One region of the Arcobacter sp. ISO1 genome, then DNA from elsewhere that is predicted to be linked to it. Evidence: riboswitches for the same ligand, from Rfam matches in the RefSeq annotation. Region 1 holds a riboswitch; the other holds the start of a gene.
The links. Region 1 has a riboswitch for thiamine pyrophosphate ahead of tenA (thiaminase II). Riboswitches for the same ligand answer to the same signal wherever they lie in the genome.

Region 1 (15,619 bases):
TGGATGTGAAATTTATCCAAGTAATCCTGCAAATGCTATGACAACAGTTTATACTGAACATGCTCCTGTAATTAGAAATGTTTTAAAAACAAAATATAATGTAAATATAGCAGGTGGTCAAGAGCATATTAAAAAATTAATCTTCAGAATTAATCATATGGGATTAGTAGAAGATTTTGAAGCTTCTTGGGCAGTTAATGCAATTGAATTAGCATACGATGAATTAGGTTTAAGAAAATATGATGGAACAGCAAATAAAGTTTTTGCTGAAAATATGTTTTTAGGGTAAATATGATTTTTGAACATGAAATACCAAAGGGTAGTAGACTTTATTTTGGTAAAGCTGCTAAAGCAAAAAGAGAATTAGAAAACAAAATTAGTAATATCTTAGATAATGAAGGTTTTGAAGAGATTGTTACTCCAAATTTTTCTTACTCTCAACACCAGTCAATAACAAATGATAGAAAGCTAATTAAGTTTTCTGATGAGAAAAATGAACAAGTTAGCTTAAGAGCTGATTCAACACTGGATGTAGTTAGAATCATCACAAAAAGGTTAGGAAGAACAACAAGTCATAAAAAATGGTTTTACGTTCAACCAATTTTTACATATCCTTCAACTGAAGATTATCAAATTGGATGTGAGTGGATTGACCATGATAATATTGTTGATATTTTAAACCTTACAGGTGTTGTATTAAAAAATATTGGAATTGATCCTATTTTACAACTTTCTAATATCAATATTCCAAAATTGGTTGCAAACGAATTAAATATTGATGTTGAATTATTTAAAAATGGTGAAATAGCTAAACTTTTAGAGTTAAATATCCCATGGTTGGAAGAGCTTATAAAAGTAAAAGATGTTCAAGATTTAGAAAAATGTATAGATGATGTTCCATCATCAATTAAAGCAGAATTAGAAAAACTTTTAAAAAGTGCTAAAGAGGTTTCATATAAAAATTTAGTGATTGCACCGCTTTATCATGGAAGTTTAAAATATTATGATGATGTTTACTATAGAGTAATTCAAGATAATTATGTAATTTGCAAAGGTGGACAATATAGTTCTGAAGGAATTTCTTCTTTAGGATTTGCATTTTATACAGATAGTTTATTAAAAATTTTAGAGGATTAGGAATGAGCGCAGATTTAATTGTAGGTATTCAATGGGGAGATGAAGGTAAAGGTAAGATGGTTGATATGCTTGCCCAAAATTATGATGTTGTATGTAGAAGTCAAGGTGGACACAATGCAGGACATACTATTTGGGTTGATGGAACTAGATATGCTTTACACTTAATCCCTTCAGGGGTATTAAATCCAAAAGCTATAAATATTATTGGTAATGGTGTTGTATTAAGTCCTGAATCAATAATTAAAGAGATGAGTCAATTTGATAACTTAGAAGGTAGATTATTTATCTCTGATAAGGCACATTTAAATTTACCTTATCATGCTTTAATTGATCAAGCAAAAGAAAGACTAAAAGGTGATAAAGCTATTGGTACAACTGGAAAAGGTATTGGGCCAAGTTATGCTGAAAAAATTTCAAGAACAGGTTTTAGAGTAGGTGAGTTATTAAACCCTAAAAAATTAGCTTCTGGAATTATTGAGTATTTTGAACAAAGTAAAGCTATATTTGATGTTTTAGAGATTGAAACACCAAAAGAGGATGAATTAGTAGAATTATTAGCTTCATATACACAAGAACTTGCACCATTTATTGCAAATACTACAAATATGGTTTGGAAAGCTTTAGATGAAAATAAAAAGATTTTATTAGAAGGTGCTCAAGGAACGCTACTTGATATTGACCATGGAACTTATCCATATGTAACATCTTCAAGTACAGTTAGTGCTGGTGCTTGTACTGGTTTAGGAATTGCTCCAAAAGATATTGGTGTTGTAACTGGTATTGTTAAAGCATATTGTACAAGAGTTGGAAATGGACCTTTCCCATCTGAAGATTTTGGGCCAGATGGGGATAAACTTGCAGAAGTTGGTCATGAAGTTGGGACAACAACTGGTAGAAAAAGAAGATGTGGTTGGTTTGATGCCGTTGCAGTTAAATATTCAAGCAGATTAAATGGATGCGATCAATTATCTTTAATGAAACTTGATGTGTTAGATGGTTTCCCAAAAATTAAAATTTGTGTTGCATATGAATTAAATGGGGAAAGAATTGATTATATGCCATCGGATATGGATGATGTAAGACCTGTTTATGAAGAGATTGATGGATGGGATAGTGTAGTTGGTTGTAGAGATTATGATAAATTACCTGCGAATGCAAAAAAATATATTGAAAAAATAGAAGAATTAACTGGTGTAAAAGTAGGGATCGTATCAACTTCACCAGAGAGAGACGATACAATTATTAGGGGATAAACCAATGAGAATGAAGTTACATCATACACCATATATTTCTAGAAGAATTTCAAGAGATTTGGTAAACTGTGATCTAGTAGAAGTTAGAAAAACTAGAGAAGAAATTGCAGATGAAATAGAGAAAATATTAGATCAAGATATTGAAAAAGAGCATGAGTTAGACGACAAAGTTGCAGATGTTTTAGATGAACAGCAAGAAGAGATTGAATATTTAAATGCTGATTATAGACAACTTTTTTGGCTTGCGAAAAAAAGAATGGCTAATGAGTTTGGTGTTATATTAAATAATGAAGATAGATATTCTGACATTGCACATAAAATATTAGATTTTTTATGGGAAGAGGATTATATCCATTATACATGTTCAGATAATAAAATTAAAAATGTAATTTTTGAATCAATTGATGAGTTTTTAAAAGGCTTTGAAAAAGCTGATGACAAAGTTATGGAAAAGATAAAAAATTATAAAAGAAAACTTATTCCAGGAACAGATGAATATGATATTGTTTATCATAGATTATATGAAGAAGAACTAATTAAACGAGGGTTAATGTAAGATGCAAAAAGTATGGATTTATATTGAAAATGGTACGTTTTTAGAGGCTAACTCTTTTGGTGCTACTGGAACAACAGTGGGTGAGATTGTATTTAATACATCATTAACTGGTTACCAGGAGATAATAACAGATCCAAGTTATGCTGGACAATTTGTAACTTTTACGATGCCAGAGATTGGGAATGTTGGAGTAAATGCTGATGATATGGAAAGTAAAACTGCATACTGTAAAGGTGTTTTAGTTAGAAATTATCATCATGAATATTCAAATTATAGAGCCCAAGGTGATTTAGATACATTATTAAAAGATAATAACGTTCTTGGAATTTGTAATATCGATACTAGATACTTAACTAAAATGTTAAGAGATGAAGGAGCAATGATGATGATTGCTTCAACTGAAATTAGTGACAAAGATGAATTAGCTAAGAAACTAAGTGAAAGCCCTAGAATTGAAGATATAAATTATATTAAAGAAGTCTCTACAAAAGAGGTTTATATCCATAAAAATGGAGCTTGGGATCATGAAGTACAAGCTTACAACAAAGCAGTTATGAGTGATAAAAAAGTTGTAGTTGTTGATTTTGGTGTAAAAAGAAATATCTTAAATGAGCTTGTTGAATCAGGTCTTGAAGTTGAAGTAGTTCCATCTACATTTAAAGCCGATGATTTAATTGCTAGATTTGAAGCTGGTGAGATTGGAGGGATTTTCTTATCAAATGGTCCTGGTGATCCACTAACTTTAACTGAAGAGAAAAAAGAGGTTCAAAAACTTATTGATAAAGATATCCCAATGTTTGCAATTTGTTTAGGTCACCAAATGCTTTCAATCGCCCATGGTTTTGATACATATAAATTAAAATTTGGACAACATGGTGGAAATCACCCAGTTGCAAACCCTGAAAAAGTTGTTGAAATTACAGCACAAAACCATAACTATAATGTTCCAGATTCAATTATCCAAATTGCTGATGTAACACATATAAATCTATTTGATAATACAATTGAAGGTGTTAAATATAAGAATAAAGCAATATTCTCAGTTCAACATCACCCAGAGGCAAGTCCAGGTCCTCATGAATCAAAATATATTTTTGATGAATTCGCAAAAATAGTAAAATAAGTTAACTTATTTTACTATTTAACATAAATATTCTAGTCTAAATTTTGGAAACTAAAAAAGCTATATTTATTTTTTTATTACTTGGAATTATTTGGGGAAGTAATTTTATATATATGAAATTAGCAACTGAGTATATAAGTGATTTACAAGTTGTATTCTTAAGGGTTTTATTTGGTTTTATTCCAGTTTTAATTTACACAATATATAAAAAAACTATGAAAATAGAGCATTTTAAATATGCATTTCATTTTTTTATTATGTCTTTACTTGGAGCATCTGTTTATTATTACTATTTTGTAAAAGCTTCTTCATTACTTTTATCAGGAATAACGGGTGCACTTAGTGCTTCAGTTCCTTTATTTGCATTTACTTTGGCCGTAATATTTTTAAAAGATGAAAAGTTAGATAAAAGATTGTTTGGAATATTAATAGGTTTATTAGGGGTTATTTTAATTGCAAAACCTTATGAGTTTGATGTGTTCGAATCAAATATTGAAGGGATTAAAGCTATTATTCTGGGTTCACTAGTTGTTGGCTCATCTTTTGTATATGCAAAGAGATTTATAAGTCCATTGAAAATACACTTTTCAGCCCTCACAAGCTACCAATTAGCTTTTGCTACTCTTACCTTATCTTTATTTGTTGATTATGATGGAATATCAAATATCAGCTCAAATATGAATGTTTTATTGGGAACAGTTATTGGCTTAGGTTTATTAGGGACTGGATTGGCATTTATTTTGTATTATTATTTAATAGAACACTTAGGTGCAGTTAGAGCTTCATCAGCTACTTATTTACCACCAATAGTTGCATTATTGATTGGTTTTTTTATTGTTGGTGAAGATATAGATTTAGTAGATTTAATTGGAACAGTTCTAATTTTGTTTGGTGTTTATGTAATAAATAGAAAAAGTTTAAATTAAAAACTTTTCTACTAATTGATAAGTTCCTGCTGTTGCTATACCTGCTGCAATACCAGCTACAACATCATCTCCCATAACTCCCCAGCCACCTTCAACTTTTTCATCAATTCTTCCAATTATAGATGGTTTCCAAATATCAAAAAGTCTAAAATAAACAAAGGCTAATGAAGACATTATAATAATGTTTTCTTGTGTAATTCCACAAATTGAAAGAGCAATCCACATACCAGCAAGTTCATCAATAACAATCTCTTTACCATCATGAACTCCCACTTCTTCTTCATAAATATTAATCTGTTTCACTGCAATAACAGTGATTAAAATTGCTAATAAAAATAGGGTAGAAACATCAATTATTTGAAGTAATGCAATACCTAAAATAAGTGCAAGAAAGCTTCCAACTGTTCCTGGTGCTTTTGGACTTAATCCACTATAAAATAAAGTTAAAAATAGTTTTCTCATGTTTTCTCTTATTTCTTTTTTTCTATACCGAGTTTTTTTCTTTTTTCCCAAAGAGATTTTCTTGAGATACCAAGTTTTTTTGATAGTTCAGTATCAGGGTATTTAGTTTGATATGATAATACCATCAATTTTACATAATCGTTGATTGTCATTATAGAATTTGTTGGCATCATATTGTCTTCTTTATGAAAGTCAATTTTTGTATAAGGAAACTCTTCTTCTTTTTCCATTGAAACAATTACACATTTTTTATCTTCAACAAGTCTATTTAGACTCTCTTTTGCGCTTCTTTTTAAGGTTTGATATTCTGTTAGGTATAAAATACCATTGAATTTATCATTTAAATGTTTTTGCCAATTTTCATCACTTAGTGAAATAAATTTCATATGTAAGTTTAGTTTTCTTGATAATTCAAAGGTTAACTTATCTGCAGCAATTTGTGAGTTTGTTTCAATTAATATTGGAAATGATGTTGGAAGGATAGTTCCTGTTGTATCTACATCTTTAAATTGAAAATCAAGATATTCTCTTAAGGTAAATAACTCTTTTCTAAGTGATTTACACTCTCTATAGTGATAAATTTTTCTAATAAGCTCATCCATAATAAATGGCTTCATAATATAATCTTTTGCACCCTCTTTAATTGGGTCAGTTACAGTTTCATCTGAAATATATGAAACTAATAAAAGAATAATTGAATCATTGTATCTTCTAATAATTGTTTTACATAATGCAGCAGGTAAAGATGTTGATAAAAGAATAATATCATAATCTTTTGTTAAATTTTCAATATTTGGTGATTCAACAAAATCACAATTATGTCCATCATCTAATAATCTAGACACAACTTTTTGTGCTAAATAAATCTCACTCTCTATAATTAATATATTCATTTTCTATCCCACTCATAATATTTTAACGTTGCAATACTTTGAACTGCAACTCCCTCACTTCTACCAATAAATCCTAATTTTTCTGCTGTAGTCGCTTTGATATTTACAAATTGTTTCTCTAAATTTAAAAGTTGCGCCATAGTAGATTTAATTTGATTTTTATATGGATTTATTTTTGGTTTTTGAGCTATTATTGTCAAATCAATATTTACAATTTCATATCCCACATTATAAATAAATTTAACAATATGTCTTAATAACTCTTTTGAATCTGCACCTTTATATCTTTCATCGGTATCTGGGAAAAATTCTCCAATATCTCCAGCACCACAGGCCCCTAAAAGTGCATCTATAACTGAATGTATTAGTACGTCACCATCACTATGTGCTTTAAACCCATATTCTACATCAATGTTGACTCCACCAAGACACATTTTTTTATTATCTTCAAATGGATGTATATCAAAACCTGTTCCAGTAAAGAAGTTTTTTGATGGTGTTTTGATACACTCAATTTCTTGTATATCTTCTTCAAAAGTTAATTTTTTACTTTTCAAACACCCTTGTACATAATGAACACTTCCCTCTATATTTTTAATAGCGCTACTATCATCTGTAAACTCTTTATTTGTATCAAGTGCTTTTTTTAAAATATTTGTTCGTGAGAGTTGTGGTGTTTGGATAAGCTTTACTTCATCTCGATTTATTGTGTCATTTTTGAAAACGACTGTGTCGCTTACGTTTAGTATTGGGACTATACAGTCTGCTTTATTTTTTACATCTATTAAGTTAGTTATAACCTCTTTTGGTATGCAAGCCCGTGCAACATCAGTTACCATAACATAGTTAGTAGTAACCTCTTTTAATGCATTCTTCATTGAAGCTTGTCTAGTTTCTCCACCTTTTACAAAAGTTACATCATCAGTAAAGTTTTTCATATAGTTTAATTCATCTTCATGTGAAGCAATTATGATTTTATTAAAAGAGTAAAAACTTGAAAGTCTTTTTGTAACAAATAACCACAATGGAGAATTTTCAGTTCTTAGCCATTGTTTTTTTGAAGAAAGCTCGAATCTTGTGGAGTTTCCTGCACAAAGTAATATTAATGTAATATCTGACACAAAGACCCTTTGGGTAAAATAGTTACATATTATAGTGAATTGTAACTTATGAAACCTTAAAGGTCATTTTCTAATTTAAATTTAATAGTATCTATAGATTGTAATAAGAGGTCAACATCAAAGCCATATTCGCTTGCTTTAGTTAATGCTCTTTGGACATTATAATCAGATAATGGGTTTTTAATATCTGTAAGAATTTTTATAATTTCTAAAATTTTAGCCTTTTCAACATAATCCTTTGGACAATGTTCTAAATCTTCAACAAAACCAATTGAGAAGATTAAGTTATGGCTTAAGTTCCAGTGTTTGAAAATATTTGCTGTAATTCTAGCACATGAAAAACCTAAAAACTCTTTTTCCACAGCTGTTACATTTTTTGTAATTTTAACTTGCTCAATAAACTCTTCAGTTTTTCCACTTTCAGAAACAATATCAGCAATAATGAATTTCCCAACTTCTTGTAAAAATGCAGGGATAAGTAAATCTTCTTTTAAATCAAAACTAATTTTTGAAACCCATGAGTTAATTAATGCACTTGAAAGATTTGCAGAAAACATAAAGTCATCAGTTGTTGCCTCATAACAAGATAGTTTAGTATCTACAAGGTTCTGAATAACAGTTCCTAATGCAATGGAGATAGTAAAATTTATACCTAATAATGAGATTGCTCTGCTTGGAGTTTCAACTTCGCTTACAAAACCAAACATTGCTGAGTTTGCAACCCTTAATACAGTAGTAATAATCAAAGGATCTTGTTCTATGATTTTTAATAAATCTAAAGGTTCTTTGTGTGACATCTTTCTAAACTCTTCAAGTTCTAAAACACTTTTAGGAAGGGGTGGTAATGTATCGATTTTCTCTATTATTAGTTTTTTCATTATTTATCCTGCATTATCAACATTAATCTTGCTTGATATAATATCAATTAATTGTTTATACTCATCTGTATTAAGTTGTAATAATTGAATTTTCTCATCAGTAATACCAATTCCTTTCGCTTCTAGATACTCAGAAGTTTTTATAAACTCTTGAAGTAAAAGTTTTTCAAAACTTTTTTTTTCAAAATTGTTTATATCTTTTAACTTTGTAGTCTCATAAAAGAAATCAATAATTTTTTTATAATATGGATTATCATCAAACTTAAGTTTTGGGTCAAAATATTTTATCTTATAGTGCATTTGTAAAAGTAAAAAACTTAGATTATTAATAAAAATACTTTTTTCTAGTTCTTTATCATTCTTCAAATAAGTTAAAAATGAACTATCCTTTGAAAGTTCAAATCCATGGACAATCTTTTCACATTTAGACTGATAGTATTCAAATACATAGTTAATGTCTTTTTTTCCAATATCAAAATAACTTAGATGTGAAAATTTATATCTTGCTTGTCCTATATGATTGTTTAAGATATTGATTTTCTCTTGATTTAATTGAAGTTTGATTTTTAAAAAAGTTTTTGATTCTATTAAAGCCTCGATTATTGGCTCCACAAGGGTTCTTTTTGATTCACTTTTTGAATAGATTTTACATAATTGATTAAATAAATCAATTAGATGAATATATAACTTAAATTTGATTTCAAATAACTCTTTATCTATTAATAATAGTTTATTTAAGGTGTCTTCATTGGATCTAAATATTTGTAAAATCACTTCATCATTAATATTATTTTCATTTATAGTCTCAATAGATTGATTCATATTTATTTTTATAATAAGACTTATAATCTCTTGCTCTGATTCGATTTTACAGATTTTAATACTATTTATATTTTCATATATGTCATAATATAATTTTCTTAGATTTTTATTATTTTCCATTATTTTACTATCCCTAATTCAATATTATAACTTATACGTATAAGAAAATCAAATTTAGCAAGCTTTCAAATTTTCTATTGTTTTTTTAATATCCTTTGATTTTGTGATAGCAGAAATAACTGCAACTCCATCAGAACCATTTTTTAAAATATCTTTTGTTTTAAATTCATCTATTCCGCCAATTGCAACTAGTGGTTTTAAAATATTTTTATCTCTTATATTTTTTATTAAATCTAAACCAACACTTTGTTTTGCATCATTTTTTGAAGTAGTTTCATATATTGGCCCCACTCCAAAATAATCAATACCTTGTATATCTTTTGCTTTTATTGCTTGATTTAAAGTATTAATAGATAAACCTAGTATTAGTTTTCCATCTATGATTTTTATGACTTCATTTACTGCTTTATCATCTTGCCCAATATGAATACCTGTGGCATTTAACTTTAAAGCAAGAACAATATCATCATTTATAAAAAAAGGCACATCATATTTTTTACAAAGATCTTGAGCTTTTTTTGCTAAATTAAAAATATCCTCTTTATTTTGTAAGCAGTTTCTCCCTTTTTCTCTAAATTGGAAACAAGTAATTCCTTTTTTTAAGGCCTCTTCTAAAATAAAAAGTAAGTTTTCTTGTGGATTATTTCCTAAGTGAAGACAATCTTGAGTTCCTGCTATAAAATAGACTTGAAGCATATTTTTAACATTTAACATTTCTTTATTCAAAACTTACCTTTGCATATTCTTCTGTCATTTTGTCATCTATTTTTGCTAAACTATCAAGTAAATTAACATAAAACTGTCCAGTTTGATTATTTTTTAAAGTTTCTTGTGCAATTTCTCCTGCAATGGCATAAGCTGTACAAGCATTTAAAGTTAGATCAAAAGCAGTTCCATCTAAAGTTAAAAATGCTCCACAAACTGCACTTAAAAGGCAACCTGAACCTGTAATTTTTGGAAAAAGTTCGCATCCATTTTCTATTTTTGCTACTTTTACTCCATCACTTATATAATCAATTTCGCCACTAATTGAGACAATACAATTATATTTTGAAGCTACATCTTTTGCAATTTGCGATAAATTTCCATCTCCACTTCCTGCATCTACACCTTTTGCATTCCAATTTACCTGGGCAAGATAGGCAATCTCACCTGCATTTCCTCTTATTAAATCAAATTTTATCTCACTTAAAAGAGTTTTTACAGTCTCTTGTCTAAATGTAGTTGCCCCAACACCAACGGGATCTAATACTACTGGAGTTTTATTTTTATTTGCACATTTACCTGCTTTAATCATAGCCTCAATTTGATCACATGTAAGTGTTCCTATATTTATAACTAAAGCTTGGCAAATAGCTGGTAACTCATCCATCTCCTCTACTGCATTAGACATAATAGGAGAACATCCAATACTTAATAATCCATTTGCCACATAATTACATACAACTATATTTGTAATATTTAGTATTAATGGACTATTTTTTCTTAATTTTTCTAAATTATTTGTTTGCATTTAATGCCTTTATTTTATCTCTTTATTTTAATATTTCTTGAGCATATTCTTCTAAACTTGGCAAAGTTTTAATAAGCTCATTTTGCTTCATAAAATCAGCCATTTGTTTATAAACTTCTTTATCAAAAGTAGCAGGATTAGTTGCTAGATAAGGTAAAGTATCACTCCATGCAAGACGATTTAATTTATTATCTAACTCTTTTGGTTTATAACTTACAAAAGCTTCCCAAGATTTTTTAGGATTCTCTTTTAGATATTTTGTAGCTTCTTGTAAAGATTTTACGAAGTTTACATATTTTTTAGCAGATGCATTGTCTTTATTTGCTACAACTACAAGTTCATCATATTTAGGAACCCCATATTTTTCAGGGAAAAATGCTTTTCCTTCTTCTTTCTCTATTTTTAATTGATTTAATTCAAAGTTTCTAAAAGCACCTATTACTGCATCAACTTGTTTAGTCATCAAAGAAGGAGATAATGACCAATTTACATTTACAAGTTCTACATCTTTAGAAGATAGATTTACAGATTTTAACATTGAGTCTAATAATGCTGTTTCAAAACCACTTACAGAGTAGCCTACTTTTTTACCTTTTAAATCTTCTATTTTGTTTATACCACTATTTTTTAATACTACTAAGCTATTAAGTGGAGAGTTTACAAGTGTAGCTATTCTAACTAATGGTAAGCCTTGGGCTACTTGCATTTGAAGCTGTGGTTGATAATCTACTGCCAAATCAGCTTTCTTTGCAGCTACTAGTTTTGGTGGCATTGATGGGTCAGCTGGTTCGATAATCTCTACTTCAAGATTGTTTTTTTCAAAAAAACCTTTTTGTTGTGCAATTATAATAGCCGCATGATCTGGATTTACAAACCAGTCTAAAAGTAGGCTTACTTTTTCAGTTTGTGCAAAAGCACTTGAACCTAATAGCATTAAGCTAAGCGTTATTTTTGATATTGTCTTTTTCATAATTTCCCTTATTGAATTTTTTATGTTTTAGTTTTTTTAATCTTTTATGATAGGTCTAAACCCATTTGCCAAAAAGATATTTCCATTCGTGTTGCTGTTGTGAAAATATCTTGTATCTTTTCCATTTGTTTTTTTGATAAGTCTTTGCATAGTCCTTCAAAAAACTCTGCTGCATCATTTGCAGCTTCTTGATACTCTTTTGAAGAATACATATCTATCCAAGATTGATAAGGATTATTCTCTACACTTAAGTTATTTTCTGTGATATAATCTGCCACTTTTGCGTAACCAACAAAACAAGGTATTAGCCCTGCATAAAGTTGAGCTAAATCTCCATTCATACCACATTCAAGTACATATCTTGTGTAAGCAACACAAGCAGGAGATTCTTTTTGTTTATAAATTGATTTCTCATCTATTCCAAAATCTTTGCAATAGTTTATATGTAGTTGTATTTCATCTAATGTAGCATTTAAAGCTTGTTGTGAAAAATTCATTTGCTCAAAATTTTCACTTTTATACATAGCAAGAGCGAAAGCTCTGCAATAATGGAATAAATAAATATAATCTTGCATTAAATAGTGTTGAAAATTTTCAAGTTCAAGTGTTCCATTTGCTAGTTTCTGAATAAATTCATGCTTTATATAGTTGTCCCAATATGGCTGCGAGTTTTTGATAAGTTTTTGTGTGATTGTCATATCTCCCCTTTTGATTTTAAATACACAAGAAGAGAAAATTATCTTGGAATAAAGATAGACTAAATTTGAAGTATAAAAATACATTTGTAAAAAACAAATCCCTACGCTAGAATTACCTAGATCAGGTTCAAAGGTCGAAGTTCAAAACTTCCTCTCAGCCTATATATAAGCTCCCTATGCATGAAAAACAAATCTTATCAGAAAAAAGAATTTAAGTCAATTTAATGCAGATTAATGCAAGTGTGAAGCCCAAGGTATGAATTTTTTTGTTAGAAAATCTGTTAAAAAATAGATACTCAAAGTCATTACAATTAATATAAAAAGTGCAGAAAACATCAAGTCTATTTGCATTCTTGCATTTGCATGCAACATAAGATAACCAAGTCCTTTTGATGAACCAACCCATTCACCAATAACTGCCCCAATGGGAGCTATACAAACTGCTATTTTAAGTCCTGAAGCTAAAGATGGCAAACTTGCTTTAAATCGTACTTTAAATAGAGTTTGAAGAGGAGTTAGATTGTATGTATATGCAAGTTGAAGCCACTGTTTTGGGGTGTTTTTAAGTCCATCATAACAAGCAGTAGTTATAGGAAAATATATAATAATTACAGTCATAACTATTTTTGAAGCCATTCCATAACCAAACCATAAAACCAAAAGAGGTGCTATGGCAAATACAGGGATTGCTTGCGAGATTACAAGTATTGGGAGTAAATATTTCTCAATTCTTTTAAAATAAAGTAAAGCAAAAGCGGAGCTAAGACCAAAAATACAACCAAGTATTATTCCTACAATTATTTCTAAAAGTGTAGTTTGTGTATGTTCCCAAAGTAAGCTGTATTGAGTTATTAGTTGAAGAAAAACATCTTTTGGTTGTGGCAGTATATAGTGTGGCAAATCAAAAATTACAATAATACTTTGCCATGAAATAAATAAAAATGAAATAGGAAGTAATATTTTTAGAGTTTTTTTCATATATCATTTCCTTGAAGTTTAGATATTAGCTCTTCTTGCAAATTCCATAGTTTTTCATTTGATAGTTTATGGGGTAAGGTTCCTTGTAAAGAAGCCGCTTCTTCTAAAACTACTGGCTGATTTTTTAAAATATAAATATGATTTGCTAGCTTTATAGCTTCTTGTGGATCGTGGGTTACAAGTACGACAGTTTTATCTTCTAGTAATTGACAAGTTAAATCTTGTAGTTGAATTTTTGTAATGGCATCTAATGCTGAAAAGGGTTCATCCATTAAAATAAGATTTGCTTCTTGCATAAGTGTTCTAGCTAATGCAACTCTTTGTTTTTGTCCTCCTGAAAGTTCATATGTTTTTTTATCAAGGTGTTTTGACATATTAACTTGTTCTAAAAGTTCTTTTGCTTTTTTTAAAGTTTGCTTTGTTTTCCGCCCCTTTAGATGATGATATAGTTGAACATTATCTAAAATACTAAGCCAAGGATATAGTGAGTTTTCTTGACTAAGCCAAGCTATGTTTGTACCTTCTTTTAATGTTATTTTACCATTAGTGATATTTTCTTTTTCTAAATCAACTATACATCGAAGTAATGTTGACTTTCCAACTCCTGAACTTCCAAGTAAGGCTGTAGTTTTATTCTCTAATATATCAAAGTTTAAGTTTTTAAATAGTTTTTTACCTTTAAAGTCAAGGTTTAAGTTTTGTATTTTAGCTATAAAGTTATTATTCATGATTTGAATAATATAATAAAAGAACTAAAAAAAAAGGATTTATGTAATTTATATATACTAAGGATATTTTTGATTTTTTTTATAAACTTCAACTTGTAAAAAGTACAATTAAGACTAAAATTATCCTATATTAAATATAATACGAAAATTTTATAACTAATAAGGAAAAGCACAATGACAGTAGCTGAAATAAAAGATGAATTAGGAAAAGTTTTATATCCAGGATTTCAAAAATCAATCGTTGAGTTTGGTTTTTTAAAGGATGTAGAACTTGATGGAGATAAGTGCACTGTACATTTAGACATAACTTCAAGTGCACCTGAAGTTGAAGATGAACTAAAAAAAAGTATTTCAACAGTTTTAGGTACAATTGGAGTTTCAAATATAGTATTTGATATTAAAAAACCAGAAGCACCAAAACAAAATAGTAACTCTCAAAGTGGACAAAATATTGCACCACAAATTAAAAACTTTGTAATGGTAAGTTCAGGAAAAGGTGGGGTTGGTAAATCAACAACTACTGTTAACTTAGCAGTTGCAGCCGCTATGCAAGGTAAAAAGGTTGGTATTTTAGATGCTGATATTTATGGACCAAATATTCCTAGAATGATGGGTTTAATAGGTCAAGAAGTTGAAATTGTTGGGAATAAAGCAAAACCATTTTCAATTTATGGTGTTGATGTAATGTCTATGGGTTCACTTATGGAAGAGGGGCAATCTCTTATTTGGAGAGGTGCTATGATTATGAAAGCTATCCAACAATTATTAAGAGATATTTTGTGGGAAGAATTAGATATTCTTTTTATTGATATGCCTCCAGGAACTGGTGATGCACAATTAACACTTGCTCAAAGTGTGCCTGTAACATGTGGGATAAATGTAACTACTCCTCAACATGTAGCACTTGATGATTCAAGAAGATCACTTGATATGTTTGCAAAACTTCATATTCCAATTGCAGGAATTGTTGAAAATATGAGTGGATTTATTTGTCCAAAATGTGGTGAAGAATCTGATATCTTTGGAATGGGAACATGTGATGAATTAGCTGAACAGTTTAATACACAAGTATTAGGAATGTTGCCAATTGAACCAGCTATTAGAGAGGGTGGAGATGCAGGAAAACCTGTTGTTTATTTCCAACCTGAATCTGAATCTGCAAAAAGATATATGAGTGCTTCAGCTAAACTTGTAGCTTTTATTGATGAAGTTAGTGAAAAAGCAGAAAATGCTTCTATTCAGCCTACTACACCTCCTGGTGTATCAGCTTGTTCGTCTAAATAAATTTATTAGAAAGGAGATACAATTTTGTGTCTCCTTTTTTTATACATATTTAGAAATATCAACATCATCAATTTGCTCTTCTTCTAAAAACCCTTTTATCGAACATGACATTCTATATAAAGATTTAGATAAATCATTGTACTCTTTGATTCTAGTC
Region 2 (15,619 bases), 1.2 Mb from region 1:
ATAAAATTGGTATTGGAGCACAAGGACTTGGTGGATTAACAACAGTATTAGATGTTAAAATCTTAGATTATCCATGTCATGCAGCATCACTTCCAGTTGCTATGATTCCAAACTGTGCAGCAACTAGACATATTCATTTTGAATTAGATGGAAATGGTCCAGCTAAATTTGAAAAACCAGATTTAGACCTTTGGCCAGATTTAGAATTACCAATGGATACAATTAAAAAAGTAAATATTGAAGATTTGACAAAAGAGAATTTATCTCAATTTAAATCAGGAGATACTTTACTATTATCTGGAAAAATCTTAACTGCAAGAGATGCAGCTCATAAAAAAATAGTTGAGTACAAAAATGCAGGTAAGCCACTTCCAAATGGAGTAGATTTAAAAGACAGATTTATTTATTATGTTGGACCAGTTGATCCAGTTAGAGATGAAAAAGTTGGACCTGCAGGACCAACAACATCAACTAGAATGGATAAATTTACAAAAGATATGATGGAAATTGGGATTATGGGAATGATTGGTAAGGCTGAAAGGAAGCAACCAACTATTGATTTAATCAAAGAGTACAAATCTATGTATTTAATTGCTACAGGTGGAGCAGCTTATTTAATTTCACAATCGATTAAAGATGCAAAAGTGTTAGCATTTGAAGAGATGGGAATGGAAGCTATATATGAGTTTGAAGTTAAAGACATGCCTGTTACTGTGGCTGTTGACACAGAAGGTGTTTCTATTCATACTACTGGTCCACAAAAATGGAGATCAATTTAGTATTTAGACCTTAAAACAAAGGTGAAAACCTTTGTTTTAAACTTTCACTTATAAACTAAAATCAAAATTATTTTACTTCTTTTTTATCTATGTTATAATCTTCATATCTAAAGCATTATTTTAAAAGGGTACCTCATGAAAACAAGAATTGAAAAAGACACTATGGGTAAGATAGAGGTTCCTAATAATAAGTATTGGTCAGCTCAAACTCAAAGAAGCTTGGAAAATTTTCCTATTGGTGAAGAAAAAATGCCCCAAGAAATAATAGAATCTTTTGCATATTTAAAAAAAGCTTGTGCTATGACAAATAATCGACTAAATCAATTAGATAAAACAAAAGCAGATGCAATATGTGAAGCTTGTGATGAGATTATTTCAAAAAAGCTTGATGATAACTTTCCTTTAGTTGTTTGGCAAACAGGCTCAGGAACCCAATCAAATATGAATCTAAATGAAGTTATAGCAAACAAAGCTACTGAAATATTAGGAAAAGATTTTAGAATTGAAAAACTAATCCATCCAAATGATGATGTAAATAAATCACAAAGTTCAAATGATACCTTTCCCTCAGCTATGAGAGTTGCATTTGTTTTAGCAGTTCAAAAAGATTTAATCCCTTCTATTAATAAATTAAAATATACACTTGAACAAAAAAGTATAAAATTTAATGATCTTGTAAAAATTGGTAGAACACATCTTCAAGATGCAACGCCATTAACTTTAGGTCAAGAGATTTCTGCATATGTTGAGATGTTAAATAAAGCTTTAAATCAAATAGATGATTGTATGAAATATTTAGTTGAACTTGCAATTGGAGGAACAGCTGTTGGTACTGGGCTAAATTGCAATAAAGATTTTTCAAAGCTTGTATGTGACACTTTAAATAATCTAACTAAAACAAGACATCCATTTGTTTCCCATCCAAATAAGTTTCATGCTCTAACTTCACATGATGCAGAGGTTATGTTAAGTGGAGTTTTGAATGCCCTAGCCTCAAATTTAATGAAAATTGCAAATGATATAAGATGGTTAGCCTCTGGTCCTAGATGTGGTATAGGAGAACTAAATATTCCTGAAAATGAACCAGGAAGTTCTATAATGCCAGGGAAAGTAAATCCAACACAAAGCGAAGCTATAACTATGGTTGCAGTTCAAGTTATGGGAAATCATACAACTATCTCAATAGCAGCTAGTCAAGGGAACTTTGAACTAAATGTATTTAAACCAGTAATTGCTTATAATATTTTACAATCAATAAGACTGCTTAGTGATTCAATGATCTCATTTAATAACAAATGTGCAATAGGTATAGATGCAAATATGCAAAATATAGAAAAATATCTGAATAACTCTTTGATGTTAGTAACTGCACTAAACCCATATATTGGATATGAAAATGCTGCACTTATAGCAAAAACTGCCCATAAAAATGGAACATCTTTAAAACAAGAAGCTGTAAGTTTAGGTTTTCTTACAAATGAAGAGTTTGACAAATATATAAACCCTAAAAATATGATTTGTTCAAAATAATACTAAATAGCGCTTATTTTAAAAATCAATATGCCAAAATTTTAAACCCTATTCTCATGAAGTTTTACTATCTCTAGCATTTTATCATTATTTAAAAGTTCTAGCTTTTTATTGTTATAACTGTGGATTATTTCATTTATTTTTTTAAGTTCATCACCCACATGATATATTTTTATACGAGAATTTTTTAATTTATTATATGGATTTATTTCCATCTCTTTAATTATAATTGAGCTTACACCTTTATCATTAAGCCATTGAAGTAATTCCACTCCATATGTATTCGGATTTGGCTCGATTTTTATACTATTTTTATCATAAATTACAAAATATTTTGATTTTTCTAGTGAAGTAGAAATTATTGAGTTTTCACTTACTGAGTCTACTGGGAAAATAGTCATTTTAAACCTTAATTAGTTACAAAATTATTTTACTATTCTTTTCTTAAAAATTTCTTTATTTGTTAATTAAGAAAAGAAAAAGAACCTAATTACTTTTTTCAACTAGCTTTATTTCTTATATTTATAGTATTTATATGAAGTATCTCATTCAAACTTTGAAATATCTCTTCTGTATATTTTTCAATTAATGAAGCTGAGTTCTTTAACTGTTTGTTATCTACTTTTTCATGATTTAAGTTTATATAATTTTGAACCTCATTATGTAATGTTTCATGGTGATTTTTTAATTTTTTCCATTCATTAGAAAATACAAACTCTTTTTGCATATTTTCATTATCTACAATCCACTTACCTAAGTTACAAGATTTACAATCAACTACCTTCGTTGAAGAGTATGAATCTAATTCTTTAAAATATCTTCTTTTAAAATTGATGTGATCATTTTTATATTTTGAAACATCTGAAATAATTTGTATATCATCAACCATATCATAATACTTATCATTAATATTTGTTTGTTTTGTTATTCCTAATAGTCTATTTGATAACTTAGAAACTTCTTGTGATAATAAATCTATTTCATGTGAAGTTTGTGCATTTTTTTGTGTCATTTGATCTATTAAATTAATAGCATCATTTACTTGAATCATACCACTTTCTTGCTCTTTTATAGCAATTGTTACATTATCAATTATTTTTCTTGTATCAATAATTTTTGAAGAAAGGTTATCATATCCATTTATCATATCATTGGCAATATTTTTACCTTCATTAGACTTTACAGTTGCATCTTCTACAAGCTTTTTAATCTCATTTGCTGCATTAGCACTTCTATTTGCTAGATTTCTTACCTCTTGTGCAACAACTGCAAAACCTTTTCCTGCTTCCCCTGCAGTTGCTGCTTCAACTGCTGCATTAAGTGAGAGTATATTTGTTTGAAATGCAATTTGATCAATCACTGCAATAGCTTCACTAATAGCACTTACTTTTTCATTTATTTCATCCATAGAACTAGAAGTTTTTGAAGCCAACTCATTTCCTAAATCTGCACTAGTACTTAAATCATCTGCAATTCTTAACATCTCAGTAACATCCTTTGAGCTACTTTTCATATTTGAAGTAATTTGTTCAATTGAAGCTGCTGTTTGTTCTAATGAACTTGCTTGTTCATTTGAACTATTTGATAACATTTGAGATGAATCTGTAAGTGTTTGAGTATTATTTTTTAATTCATTTCCTGCATTTGTAATCATTGCAATTAATTGAGAAATAGATTGTCCTAATAAAACAGTTCTAGTTGAAAGGGTACCAAAATTACCATACATTCCTACTCTTTGTTCATCGCTTAGTCTAAAATTGTATTTACCAAGAGCATAGTTATCAAGCAAAAGATTTATATTATCAACTTTATTTTTTGTATAAGATATCATTTTGTTAATAATTAACCTTAAAGATTCAACCTCATGTGTTGCACCTTTCTCATGTAAACTATATTCTAAAAATCCATTAGAAACCTTCACAATTACATCAGTAATCTCATTTACTACTTTTTTATCTTGCTCAATAATCTTTTGAATCTTTTCAATTTGAACATTCATATCATGTGTCATTTGGGCAAATTCATCATTTCCTTTTACCTCCATTGGTTTTAAATAATCTTTTTCCCTAATTACATATTGGAAGAAATATTCAAGTCCTAATTTGAATACTTTGAGGCTTGAAACAATTTTTTTAGTCATAAGTGTACTAATGATAAAGATAATTACAAACATAACAATCAAAAATATTCCAAAGAAGATAAATTCAGTATTTAGTTGAGCATTTTTCATTTCTATATACTTACTAATATTTAAGGTTAATCTATCCACTAACTTTTCATAATAATTGATTCTAGAAGTAGATACTTCAATCCATTTCTCTTTTTGTGCTCCAAAAATATTTTGATTTAACTTTTTTAAAGATTGTACTGTTTTACTAGTATCAAGTTTAACAATTCCATCAATTTCTTTAATCGTTTTACCTTGTGCTAATCCATCTGAAATATCTAATATATTTCCCATATAAGAATCAAAACTATTTTTAATAACTTTTAATAGTCTCTTTTCTTCTTTTGTTATACCTTTTAATCTTCTATATTTGTTAACACTTCTTTTTATGGCAGTATGGTATTTTTGAACATTATTTAAGGATTTATTATCATTTCTAACTAAATAGTTTTTATAATTATGAATAAGGCCACCAAATCCAGCATTTGCATAGATATTACTTATAATTTGGTCTTTTAAACTTTTATCAAGAAGTATTGTTCTAAACCTTGTTAGTTCTTTACACTTTTCACATTTTTTTTCATCTTCACTATATTTAACACTATCTACTGAAGCAATTTTTTTAAATTGTCCTAAAAATATATTTTGATTTGTAACAAGTTTATTAAACTCAATATTTTCTTTATTTAATAAAACTCCTTTATCAAAAATATTTTTAACCAACATTCTTTCCTCTTCAGCATTAATTAAAAAATGTACTAAAAATATATAAGACTGTAACTTCTTTGATAATTCACCATCATTACTATAAGTCACAACATCATCCATAAAAGACAACAATATCTCTACAAAATTTTTATAATATTTATTCAATTCCTCACTACTAATTGAAAGCTCATTTATTTGTTTTCGAATATTGCTTTTCTCTTCAAGTAGTTTTTTTAATTGAGTTATTTTCTTATTAAAATGCTCTTCATCATTTTCTATTAATTTAATACTATTTTGTAAAGTTAAAATATTTTTATCAACTTCACCTTGAATTGTTTTTAACTTATCTGCACTCCCCTTACCATATGAGTCAGTAAAAGCAATACTATATTCACTTTCTTTTTGTAGGTTAAGTGATAATTTTGCTGAACTAATAGTAAAACCTAGATACTCTTTTGTATGATTAATTGAATTTTGTTTTTCTATTTTTTCTATTAAAAGTGTATAAGAAAGCAGTATAACTAAAAGAATTGGTATTGCTAAAGTAAAAAGTATTTTATTTCGTAAAGTGATATTGTTTAAAAAATTCATATATTTTCCTAAGATTATTTTTTCTAGGGAATCATACTAAAACATAATTACATTGGGGTTACTAGAAAAAATAAAAAATTACTTTATTTTAAAAAGCAAGATATATAAATTTTTATTTTTAAGCTTAAGTGAAACTTTAGACTCATTGAATTATAATTTTTCATCAACTCTTGGGGTGCCTTAATGGCTGAGATTGCATACTGCTTGTCCCATTGAACTTGAACTAGTTAATACTAGCGTAAGGAAGAGATTGTAAAAGTTTTATACTATTATTTTGTCAATTTTATATTGGCAATTCTTTTATATTATAATAACTTCTCTCTTCTTTCATGGAAAAATAAAAAATGAAAGAAAAAAAATGACAAAAAAAGAAACTTTACAAACGGCTTCAAATAGTATTTTAACAAGAGAGCCTCTACCAGCTTCTAGGAAAATATACTTAACAGGTAATATCTATAAAGATATAAAAGTTCCTATTAGGGAAATTGAACTAACAAACAAAACAACTTTAGGTGTTTATGATACTTCTGGACCATATACAGACTCAAGTATAGAAATAGACGTGACAAAAGGTATCCCCCAAATCAGAAAAACTTGGATTGAAAGCAGATGTGATACAGAAGAATATGAAGGAAGAATCTTAGTTCCCAATGACAATGGCTATACTTCAGAGACCATGTTAAATAAAGTTGTAGCAGGTTCAAAAGGACTTGCAAGAACTCCTAAAAGAGCAAAAAAAGATAAAAATGTATCTCAATTATGGTACGCAAGACAAGGTATCATAACTGCTGAAATGGAATTTATAGCTTTAAGAGAAAATCAAAATCTTTCTATGGGTAAAGAGTATTTAAATGATGAAGAAAGAGAAAAAAGGTTAAAAGGTAAAAACTTTGGGGCAAACCTTCCTGAAGCTATTACTCCTGAGTTTGTAAGAAGTGAGGTTGCTGCTGGAAGAGCTGTAATTCCCTGTAATATCAACCACCCAGAAGTTGAGCCTATGATTATAGGAAGAAACTTTTTAGTAAAAGTAAATGCAAATATTGGTAATTCAGCTCTTACTTCATCTATAGAAGAAGAAGTTGAAAAAATGGTTTGGTCTACTAGATGGGGTGCAGATACTGTTATGGATTTATCAACAGGAAAAGATATCCATACAACGAGAGATTGGATTTTAAGGAATTCGCCAGTTCCAATTGGAACAGTTCCTTTATATCAAGCACTTGAAAAAGTAAATGGAATTGCAGAAGATTTAACATGGGAAGTATTTAGAGATACCTTGATTGAACAGGCAGAGCAAGGAGTTGATTACTTTACTATTCATGCTGGATTGTTACTTCATCATGTACCAATGACGGCAAAAAGAGTTACAGGAATTGTTTCAAGAGGTGGTTCTATTATGGCTAAATGGATGATTCATCACCACAAAGAAAATTTTTTAAATACTCATTTTGAAGAGATTTGTGAGATTATGAAAACATATGATGTTACATTTTCTCTAGGAGATGGTTTAAGACCAGGAAGTGCAGCAGATGCTAATGATGAAGCACAATTTGCAGAACTTAAAGAGCTTGGAAGATTAACAAAAATAGCTTGGAAACATGATGTTCAAACAATTATTGAGGGTCCGGGACATGTTCCTATGCATCTAATCAAAGAAAATATGGAAAAACAACTTGAATGGTGTCATGAAGCTCCATTTTATACTTTAGGACCACTTACAACTGATATTGCTCCTGGATATGATCATTTTACATCTGGAATTGGTGCAGCTATGATTGCTTGGTATGGTTGTGCAATGTTATGTTATGTAACTCCAAAAGAGCACTTAGGGTTACCAAATAAAGAAGATGTTAAAGAAGGTCTTATTACATATAAAATAGCAGCCCATGCTGGAGATATTGCAAAGGGACATCCAGGTGCTAGAGCAAGAGATGATGCTATGAGTAAAGCAAGATTTGAGTTTCGTTGGGTAGATCAGTTTAATATAGGTTTAGACCCAGAAAGAGCAAGAGATTATCACGATGAAACTTTACCAAAAGATTCTGCAAAAGTAGCACATTTTTGTTCTATGTGTGGACCAAAGTTTTGCTCTATGAAAATCTCTGCAGAAGTAAGAGACTATGCAGAATCAATCGGAGAAGATGTTGAAACTGCTAAGAAAAAAGGAATGGAAGAGATGTCAATGACTTTTAAAGAAATGGGTAGTGAAGTATATATTCAAGAAGATAAAATAAACACTTGAAAAATTTTGTTCTTATTTTTTAACCACAAAAGTGGAGATTTTTTATAATTTATAAAAAACTCCACTTGAGCTAATGTTTCATTAAATGTTTCAAAAGAACATTGAGATATTGTAAAATCAACCCAATCATACCTATGGGGCATTATATACTCACATTTTCTAAAATATTCATCCCTTTTAAAATCATCAAAACTAACGTAAAAACCTCGGATATTTTCATTAAATTGAATATTTAAAATTTTTTCATAAAAAGGCATATAAATATTTGCCTTAAAACAAACCTCTTGTTTAATATTATTTAAATCAATTTCCTCTAAATAAGGTTTCGTTTTTTCATTGAAAAGTAAGGGAAGTTGTTTATGTTTTAATTTATCTAATTTTTTAACTAATGTATCATCTCTATTTGGTCCAATATATCTATCTAATTCTTTTTCAAAACTAATATCATATAGGTAATATTTATATACAAGTTCAATATGTTTGAAACATTTTTCTTTATTGTCAAAAATTATAAAATCTATTTCACCTAATGTTTTTTTATTATCAATTATTTGAATATTTTTCCTAAAAAGTTCATACCTTTTTGATAAAAATAAATAGTATTCAAAAAAAAGTTCTACCCTTTTACCTAAAGGAAGTTTTTGATTTATTTTTAATTTATCAATTTGAATAGTTGCTAAATCTATTGATTCAAAATCAAATTGTTTAAGACCATCTAAATCTTTAAATAAATAATTTGTTTCATAAAAGCCTAAAAATTGTTTTAGAATATTATTCATATTTTTTCATTTATAAATTTTATACTAGATAAACAACTATTTAAATATGAACTGCCAAATAGATTATAATGATTTAAATAGTGATATAGGTTATATATTATTTTTTTAATATTATAACTCTTACTTAATGGTAAATAACTGTTATAGATTTCATAAAAAGAATTACTAAAACCACCAAAAAGTTCTGTCATAGCAATATCTAGTTCTCTATCTGCATAATAAACAGCTGGATCAATAAGATAAACATCATTTTTTGAAAAAAGAACATTTCCTGACCATAAATCACCATGAACTAGTGATGCATAGCTTGTAGTATCATTTAAAAAGTTTACTATTTTTTTAAAGTTTTCATCTAAAAAAGTTTTAAAATCTTGTTTTATTTGTTTGTCTTTTATTAAATTTATTTGATAGGCTAATCTAAATTTAGTAAAAAATTCACCCCAATTATCAATAATAATATTTTTTTGAGGATTTAAACCAATATAATTATCATACTCTAAACCATATGATCTATTTTTTTGTTCATGTAGTTTTGCTAATCCAAGGGCTAGTTTTTCAACCAAGTATTCATTTGTCAATGAAGTTTGAATATTCTTCATTTGAATTTCATCTTTGTTTACACTAATAATCTCAGGTATTTTTAGATAATTGTTGTTAGTTTTTAGTAGACTTTCTTTTATTAGATTAAGCCCTTGAACCTCTTTAATTAAAGAGTCATTATCAAAGGGATTACTCTTTATAAAAATAGATGACATTATCTTAATTTATTTTTTGCCAATGTAATATCTGATTCATATTTGTAAACCATATAATCAAATATTGTACATCCTTTATTTCTATTAAAAAAAGCTCCCATTTCTAAAAGTCTATAAGACATTCTAAAAAAAGCTGTAAAGGGAATAAGATATGTTACAAATGTTTCATATTTTCTATAAGGATAGTATTTATCAAACTCCTCTTTTAAGTTACTAAGTATTTGATTTTCTCTGTAAAGTTGATCTTTACTTCTTTTACTCATGGTTCCAATTGCAATTGAAAAATTTAAAAAAAACATAAATAAATTCAAATTCCAACCAAGTATAAATATCTCTTCGTAAGTCATTTCCCCTCCAAAAGTTAATTATATCTTAGTTTTTGTATAATCTAGTTTTCATAAAAGAAAATAATTAAATCAATTGAAGAAAATATATAATCTAGGAATATAATGACTAAAGAAGAATATGATAAACAAATAGAAATTTTAATTAGTTGGGCACATGCATATTATGTGGAAGACAACCCTATTGCAACGGATGAAGAATATGATAAGCTTTCACGGACTTGCCTTGCTTTTGAGCAAGAAAACCCTACTTTATCACATCAAAATTCGCCAAACAAAAGAGTTGGTGGTTTTGTTTTAGATGGATTTGAAAAAGCATCGCACCTATCACGAATGTGGTCACAAGAAGACGTCTTTAATACACAAGAGTTAGAAGACTGGATCAAAAGAGCTAAAAAAGTAAATAATAATTTAGAGTTTTATTGTGAACCAAAATTTGATGGAGCAAGTTTAAATCTTATTTATGAAAATGGTTTATTAAAACAAGCTATCACCAGAGGTGATGGTAGTATCGGAGAAGATGTTACTAATAATGTAAAAACAATACACTCTATTCCTTTAGAAATTAAAGAGAAATCTTTAATAGAAATTAGAGGTGAGATTGTTATTAGAAAAAAAGATTTTGAAAAGATAAATGAACAAAGATTGGCAAACAATGAAGCTTTATTTGCAAACCCAAGAAATGCAGCATCAGGAAGTTTAAGACAGCTAGACCCAAATATAACAGCTCAAAGAAAACTATTTTTTAATGTATGGGGAATTGGAGAAAATTCACTAGAACATACAAAATTAAAAGACAAAATGGATTACATTTATTCATTGGGATTTGTTAAACCCCCACTTCAAACACTAGTTTCAGATGTAGAGCAAATAGAAGAGGTTTATCATAAAATCATAGCTTCTAGAGATGAAATTACAATGATGCTTGATGGTATGGTTGTAAAGATAAATGACATCGAAACTTGTGAAGAGTTAGGTTATACAGTTAAATTCCCTAGATGGTCTTGTGCCTATAAATTTCCAGCTGTTGAAAAAACTACAAAGATAAAAGATATTATCTTACAAGTAGGACGTACTGGTGTTATAACTCCTGTGGCTTCAGTTGAACCAACGCTTATAGATGGAAGTACAGTAAGCCGTGCCACACTACATAATTTTGATGAGATTGAAAGACTAGATTTAAGAATCAATGATGAAGTAATTATTATAAAAAGTGGTGATATTATTCCTAAAATCACAAAAGTATTTACTGACAGAAGAAGTGGCGATGAACACCCTATTTCAAGACCAACACAATGTCCACAATGTACTAGTGAACTACTTGATGAAGGGACTATGATTAAGTGTCAAAATCTAGATTGTCCCTCTATTGTAGTTAATTCAATCATTTACTTTGCAAGTAAAAACTGTATGAATATTGATGGCCTTGGAAATAAAATAGTTGAACTACTAGTACGACAAGAAAAAATAAAAGATATTTTAGATTTATACTCTTTAAAATATGAAGATTTAGAAAACCTTGAGGGGTTTAAAGAGAAAAAAATCAATAACCTTTTAAATGCAATAGAAAAGACAAAAGGCACTGCTCTTCATAGAGTAATAAATGCTTTAGGAATTGAACATATTGGAGAAGTAGCATCTAAACAAATCTGTCTAGAGTTTGGTCTAAAAGTTATTGATATAGATATTGATTCATTAATAGCCCTTGATGGAATTGGTGAACAGATGGCTAATTCATATGTAGAGTTTATGAGAGTAAATCATGACTTAGTTCTAAAATTAATTGAGATAATCAACCCTGAAGTTGAAGAAAAAAAAGAAATTAGTGAAAATGCATTTAAAGGTACAACAATAGTTTTAACAGGGACTATGAGCGTTAGTAGAGGAATAATTAAAAAACAACTTGAAGAATTAGGAGCAAAGGTTAGTTCGTCTGTTTCTAAAAAAACAGATTATCTGATTTTCGGTGAAGACGCGGGAAGTAAATATGATAAGGCAATTGATTTGGGGGTTAAGACTTTAACTGAAGAACAAATGAATTCAATGATTTAAGTTATAATGATATTATTATGATACATTTTTTAGCTAAATTATATTAATTGTTTTACTAAGGAACTTTTTTATGAAGAAATTAATTTTAATTTTAAGTGTCTCAACTTTAATGTTTGCACAAACTATAACATTAGGTGTAGTACCCCAACAAAGTCCTTTAAAATTAGCTAAAAAATGGTCAAAGGTAACAAAATATTTAAAAGAAAAAACTGCTTATGATATAGTTTTTAAAACTGAAAAATCGATACCAACCTTTGAAAAAAAACTATATAGTGGTGAATATGATATAGCTTATATGAACCCTTACCATTTTATAGTGGCAAATCAGAAACAAAATTATGAAGCTTTTACAAGAGCAAATAAAAATATCGTTGGTATTTTATTAGCAAAAGAAAAAAGTATACCTTTTACGAAAGAAAATCTACAAGGAAAAACTTTTTTATTCCCTGCTCCAAATGCCTTTGCAGCAACACTTCTAACAAAGTTTGAATTAAAAAATCAATTTAACTTTGATATTGATAAGGAAGCAAAAGTTTTGTATGTAAATTCCCATGATTCTGTTTATAAAGGAATCTCTAGAGATATTGGATATATAGGTGGAGGAATTATTAGAACCTTTAATAACTTTATAGATAAGAATGATAAAGATAAGCTAAATATTATCTATAAAACAAATGAATATCCAAGTCATCCAATTGCTTTTCATCCAAGATTAAATAAAGATATTGTAAAAAAAATAAAAGATGCCTTTTTATCAATGCCTAAGGATTTAACTAAAACTTTAAGTATTAAAAAATTTATAAAAACAAGTTCAGATGAGTATGAAATTATAAAATCTGTAAAATCACTATAAAGAGATAAAATGTCATTTAAATATAGGTTTATTATATCTTTTGTTTTACTTGAGATATTTTTTATTACCTTAATTGTTTCAATAAACTTTATAGCCATTGTTGATTCATCAAATAAACTAATAAATGATAATATAGACTCAAAAACAAGATTTTTAAAGGATTTAGTAAAAGTACCCTTAAGTATATATGATTTAGCAACCTTAGATAATATAATTGAAAAAGCTCAAGATGATACAATACTCAACTCAATAATTATATTAAATGCCCAAGAAAAAATAGTATCAACTTATTACAAACTTGAAAATTTGAATGTTGAAAAATTAATAAGAATAAAACAAGATAAAACCTTGAATTTTGAAGATAAAGTTTATAAGGTTAAACATATTAGTATCAAAGAAGAAGATACAACTTTAGGTTCAATGTACTTAGTTTTTGACCTTTCTGAAACTAATCAATTCATTCAAAACAATAAAGAAAAAACTTTGATAATCATATTTATTGAAATATTAATTTCAACAATTTTATCTTATCTTATTGGTTCAAAACTAACAAAAAAACTAACTAGACTATCTAATATAGCAATAGATATTGGTAAAAACAAATCTCCCCAAATACCATATACAAATACCGATGATGAAATTGGTTCTTTATCTAAATCTTTTGTTTATATGCAAGAAAATCTTTTAAATAGAACAAAAAAACTTAAAGATTTAACCAATAAACTTGAATCACAAAAAAAAGAGTTAGAATTGGCAAACAAAGAAAAAGATGATTTTTTAGCAAATATGAGTCATGAATTAAAAACCCCTTTAAACTCTATTAATGTAATAAGCTCAGTTATGTCAAAAAACAAAAATAGGAATCTAAGCCAAAAAGATATACAAAACATTAATATAGTAAATAAAGCAGGTAAAGACTTATTGGAACTTATAAATGATGTTTTAGATATATCAAAACTTGAAGCGGGTGAGATTAATATTAATAATGTCGATATTGATGTTTTTAACTTTTTTACAGAAATATATGATGGCTTTAAAATGCAGGCCAATCTTAAGTCTTTTGATTTTGAATTAATATGTGATAAGGATATTGGATTTATTCATTCCGATGAATTAAGATTAAAGCAAATTGTAAAAAACCTCATTAGTAACTCATTTAAATTTACACATGAAGGTTTTATAAAAATTTCTGTTGAAAAAAATAATAAATTTTTAGATGTAACTGTAACAGATACAGGGATTGGTATTCCTCAAGAAAAGCTTGGAAAGATTTTTGATAGATTTAAACAAGCAGATGGAAGTACCACTAGAAAATTTGGGGGAACTGGTCTTGGCTTAGCAATTTCGAAACAACTTGCAAATCTACTTGGTGGAGATATTAGTGTTGAAAGTAGTAAAAATCTTGGTTCTACATTTAAATTTTCAATTCTTATAAATGAAAATAAATTAGACCATAAGCTAATTGAAAAGATAAAAAACCAAAATAAAATTAAAGATAAAAAAATATTAGTTCTTAACCATGACCCTTTAAATTTCATCAATTTAATTATCAAGTTAAAAAATGATTATATTGTTAATTCAGTATCAACTTCACAGGAATTGTTTGAAAATATCGCTAATGATAATTTTGATTATATTATAGTTGACTTTAGTAATTTAGAAACGGTAGATATACTAAAACTAAAAGAATATGAAAAGAAGATAATTGCAATTACAGATAAAAACTCTACTTCAAAAAATATTATCTCAACAAATTTTAATTCTTTTTTTGAAAAACCTTTTAACGAAGAAGAGATAAGAAAACTTATTTCTTAATAATATCATCAAGATTGATTAAATCATCTTCTTTAATTAGATACTCATAAACCTCTTCTTCATTAATTTCTATTTTATTATCAAAATGTTGCTCTATTGTACCAAGCATATTAGTGATTTTTTTATCTCTTTTTAGTTCTAATTCTTTTTGCTTTAACTTAATTTTATTTTCCTTCATAGAATTTATTATGTTCATAAATGCTTTTAATTTTTGAACTAATAATTCATCATCTATTGGTTTTGTTATAAAATCAACTACATTTTTAGAGCTATTAAAAGCTTTCTTTTTATAAATATCATCTTCATATATCCCTGAAATCATAATAATAGGGATATCTTTTGTCTCTTCAATACTTAGCAAATATTCAGCCAAATCATAACCACTTGCTTCTGGCATTTGGATATCAGTTAAAACTAAATCAACATTGTGTTTCATAATTTGTTTAATTGAATCTTTTACACTTGTTGCTTCTATAATGTTTAAATTATCAAAACTACTTTCTAACAACAAGTTCAAAGAAAATAGATTTGCTTCTATATCATCAACAATTAAAATATTGAATTTATCCATTATTTTTCCTTTTCAATAAAATCAGAGATTAACTTTAATTCATCTGGCTTTTTATAGCTAAAATTAAACTCTTCTTGAATTTGTGATTGGTTACTTTGTCCATCCGTATATACAACTAAAGTTTTGTTTTTAAAATCTTTTAATTTTAAAAGTTCAAAATGTTTTAAATCTGAGGCATCAACAATTATATATTTATATTTTTCATATTCTAATTTATATAAAAACTCATTAAAACTATTTAAATTTTCAACTTCATAATCTTTTTTAAGACTAACAACTAAGGTTATAAAATTTACTGGATCATTATTGAAAACAATCAATTTTTCTTTTCTTCTTATATGTAAATCTCTATTTTGTTCTAACAATTCTTCATTTATCTTATATTTATTAGCTTGTAGTGTGACTTTGAATATTGAACCAACGCCTTCTTCAC

Region 2: linked by a shared signal. The riboswitch ahead of thiC (phosphomethylpyrimidine synthase ThiC) and the one ahead of tenA (thiaminase II) in region 1 are both predicted to bind thiamine pyrophosphate.

What each region holds. Positions count from the first base shown of each region.
Region 1 is NZ_CM176573.1:465,877-481,495, reverse strand. It holds gene AC2TY9_RS02375 (pyridoxal-phosphate-dependent aminotransferase family protein) at 1-289, shown strand, start outside; gene AC2TY9_RS02370 (ATP phosphoribosyltransferase regulatory subunit) at 292-1,137, shown strand; gene AC2TY9_RS02365 (adenylosuccinate synthase) at 1,140-2,390, shown strand; gene AC2TY9_RS02360 (DUF507 family protein) at 2,395-2,946, shown strand; gene carA (glutamine-hydrolyzing carbamoyl-phosphate synthase small subunit) at 2,948-4,069, shown strand; gene AC2TY9_RS02350 (DMT family transporter) at 4,114-4,995, shown strand; gene AC2TY9_RS02345 (phosphatidylglycerophosphatase A family protein) at 4,987-5,457, opposite strand; gene AC2TY9_RS02340 (DNA-binding transcriptional response regulator) at 5,466-6,350, opposite strand; gene AC2TY9_RS02335 (bifunctional 2-C-methyl-D-erythritol 4-phosphate cytidylyltransferase/2-C-methyl-D-erythritol 2,4-cyclodiphosphate synthase) at 6,347-7,471, opposite strand; gene AC2TY9_RS02330 (HDOD domain-containing protein) at 7,528-8,349, opposite strand; gene AC2TY9_RS02325 (hypothetical protein) at 8,353-9,291, opposite strand; gene thiE (thiamine phosphate synthase) at 9,346-10,017, opposite strand; gene thiM (hydroxyethylthiazole kinase) at 10,010-10,804, opposite strand; gene AC2TY9_RS02310 (ABC transporter substrate-binding protein) at 10,827-11,774, opposite strand; gene tenA (thiaminase II) at 11,819-12,472, opposite strand; TPP riboswitch at 12,554-12,657, opposite strand; gene AC2TY9_RS02300 (ABC transporter permease) at 12,704-13,450, opposite strand; gene AC2TY9_RS02295 (ABC transporter ATP-binding protein) at 13,447-14,178, opposite strand; gene AC2TY9_RS02290 (Mrp/NBP35 family ATP-binding protein) at 14,353-15,462, shown strand; gene AC2TY9_RS02285 (hypothetical protein) at 15,502-15,619, opposite strand, start outside.
Region 2 is NZ_CM176573.1:2,440,244-2,455,862, forward strand. It holds gene AC2TY9_RS12110 (fumarate hydratase) at 1-779, shown strand, start outside; gene fumC (class II fumarate hydratase) at 915-2,309, shown strand; gene AC2TY9_RS12120 (NifB/NifX family molybdenum-iron cluster-binding protein) at 2,351-2,710, opposite strand; gene AC2TY9_RS12125 (methyl-accepting chemotaxis protein) at 2,809-5,775, opposite strand; TPP riboswitch at 5,937-6,037, shown strand; gene thiC (phosphomethylpyrimidine synthase ThiC) at 6,134-8,017, shown strand; gene AC2TY9_RS12135 (DUF1853 family protein) at 7,993-8,796, opposite strand; gene AC2TY9_RS12140 (fructosamine kinase family protein) at 8,793-9,551, opposite strand; gene AC2TY9_RS12145 (hypothetical protein) at 9,551-9,898, opposite strand; gene ligA (NAD-dependent DNA ligase LigA) at 10,001-11,947, shown strand; gene AC2TY9_RS12155 (phosphate/phosphite/phosphonate ABC transporter substrate-binding protein) at 12,018-12,800, shown strand; gene AC2TY9_RS12160 (ATP-binding protein) at 12,810-14,615, shown strand; gene AC2TY9_RS12165 (response regulator) at 14,605-15,186, opposite strand; gene AC2TY9_RS12170 (sensor histidine kinase) at 15,186-15,619, opposite strand, start outside.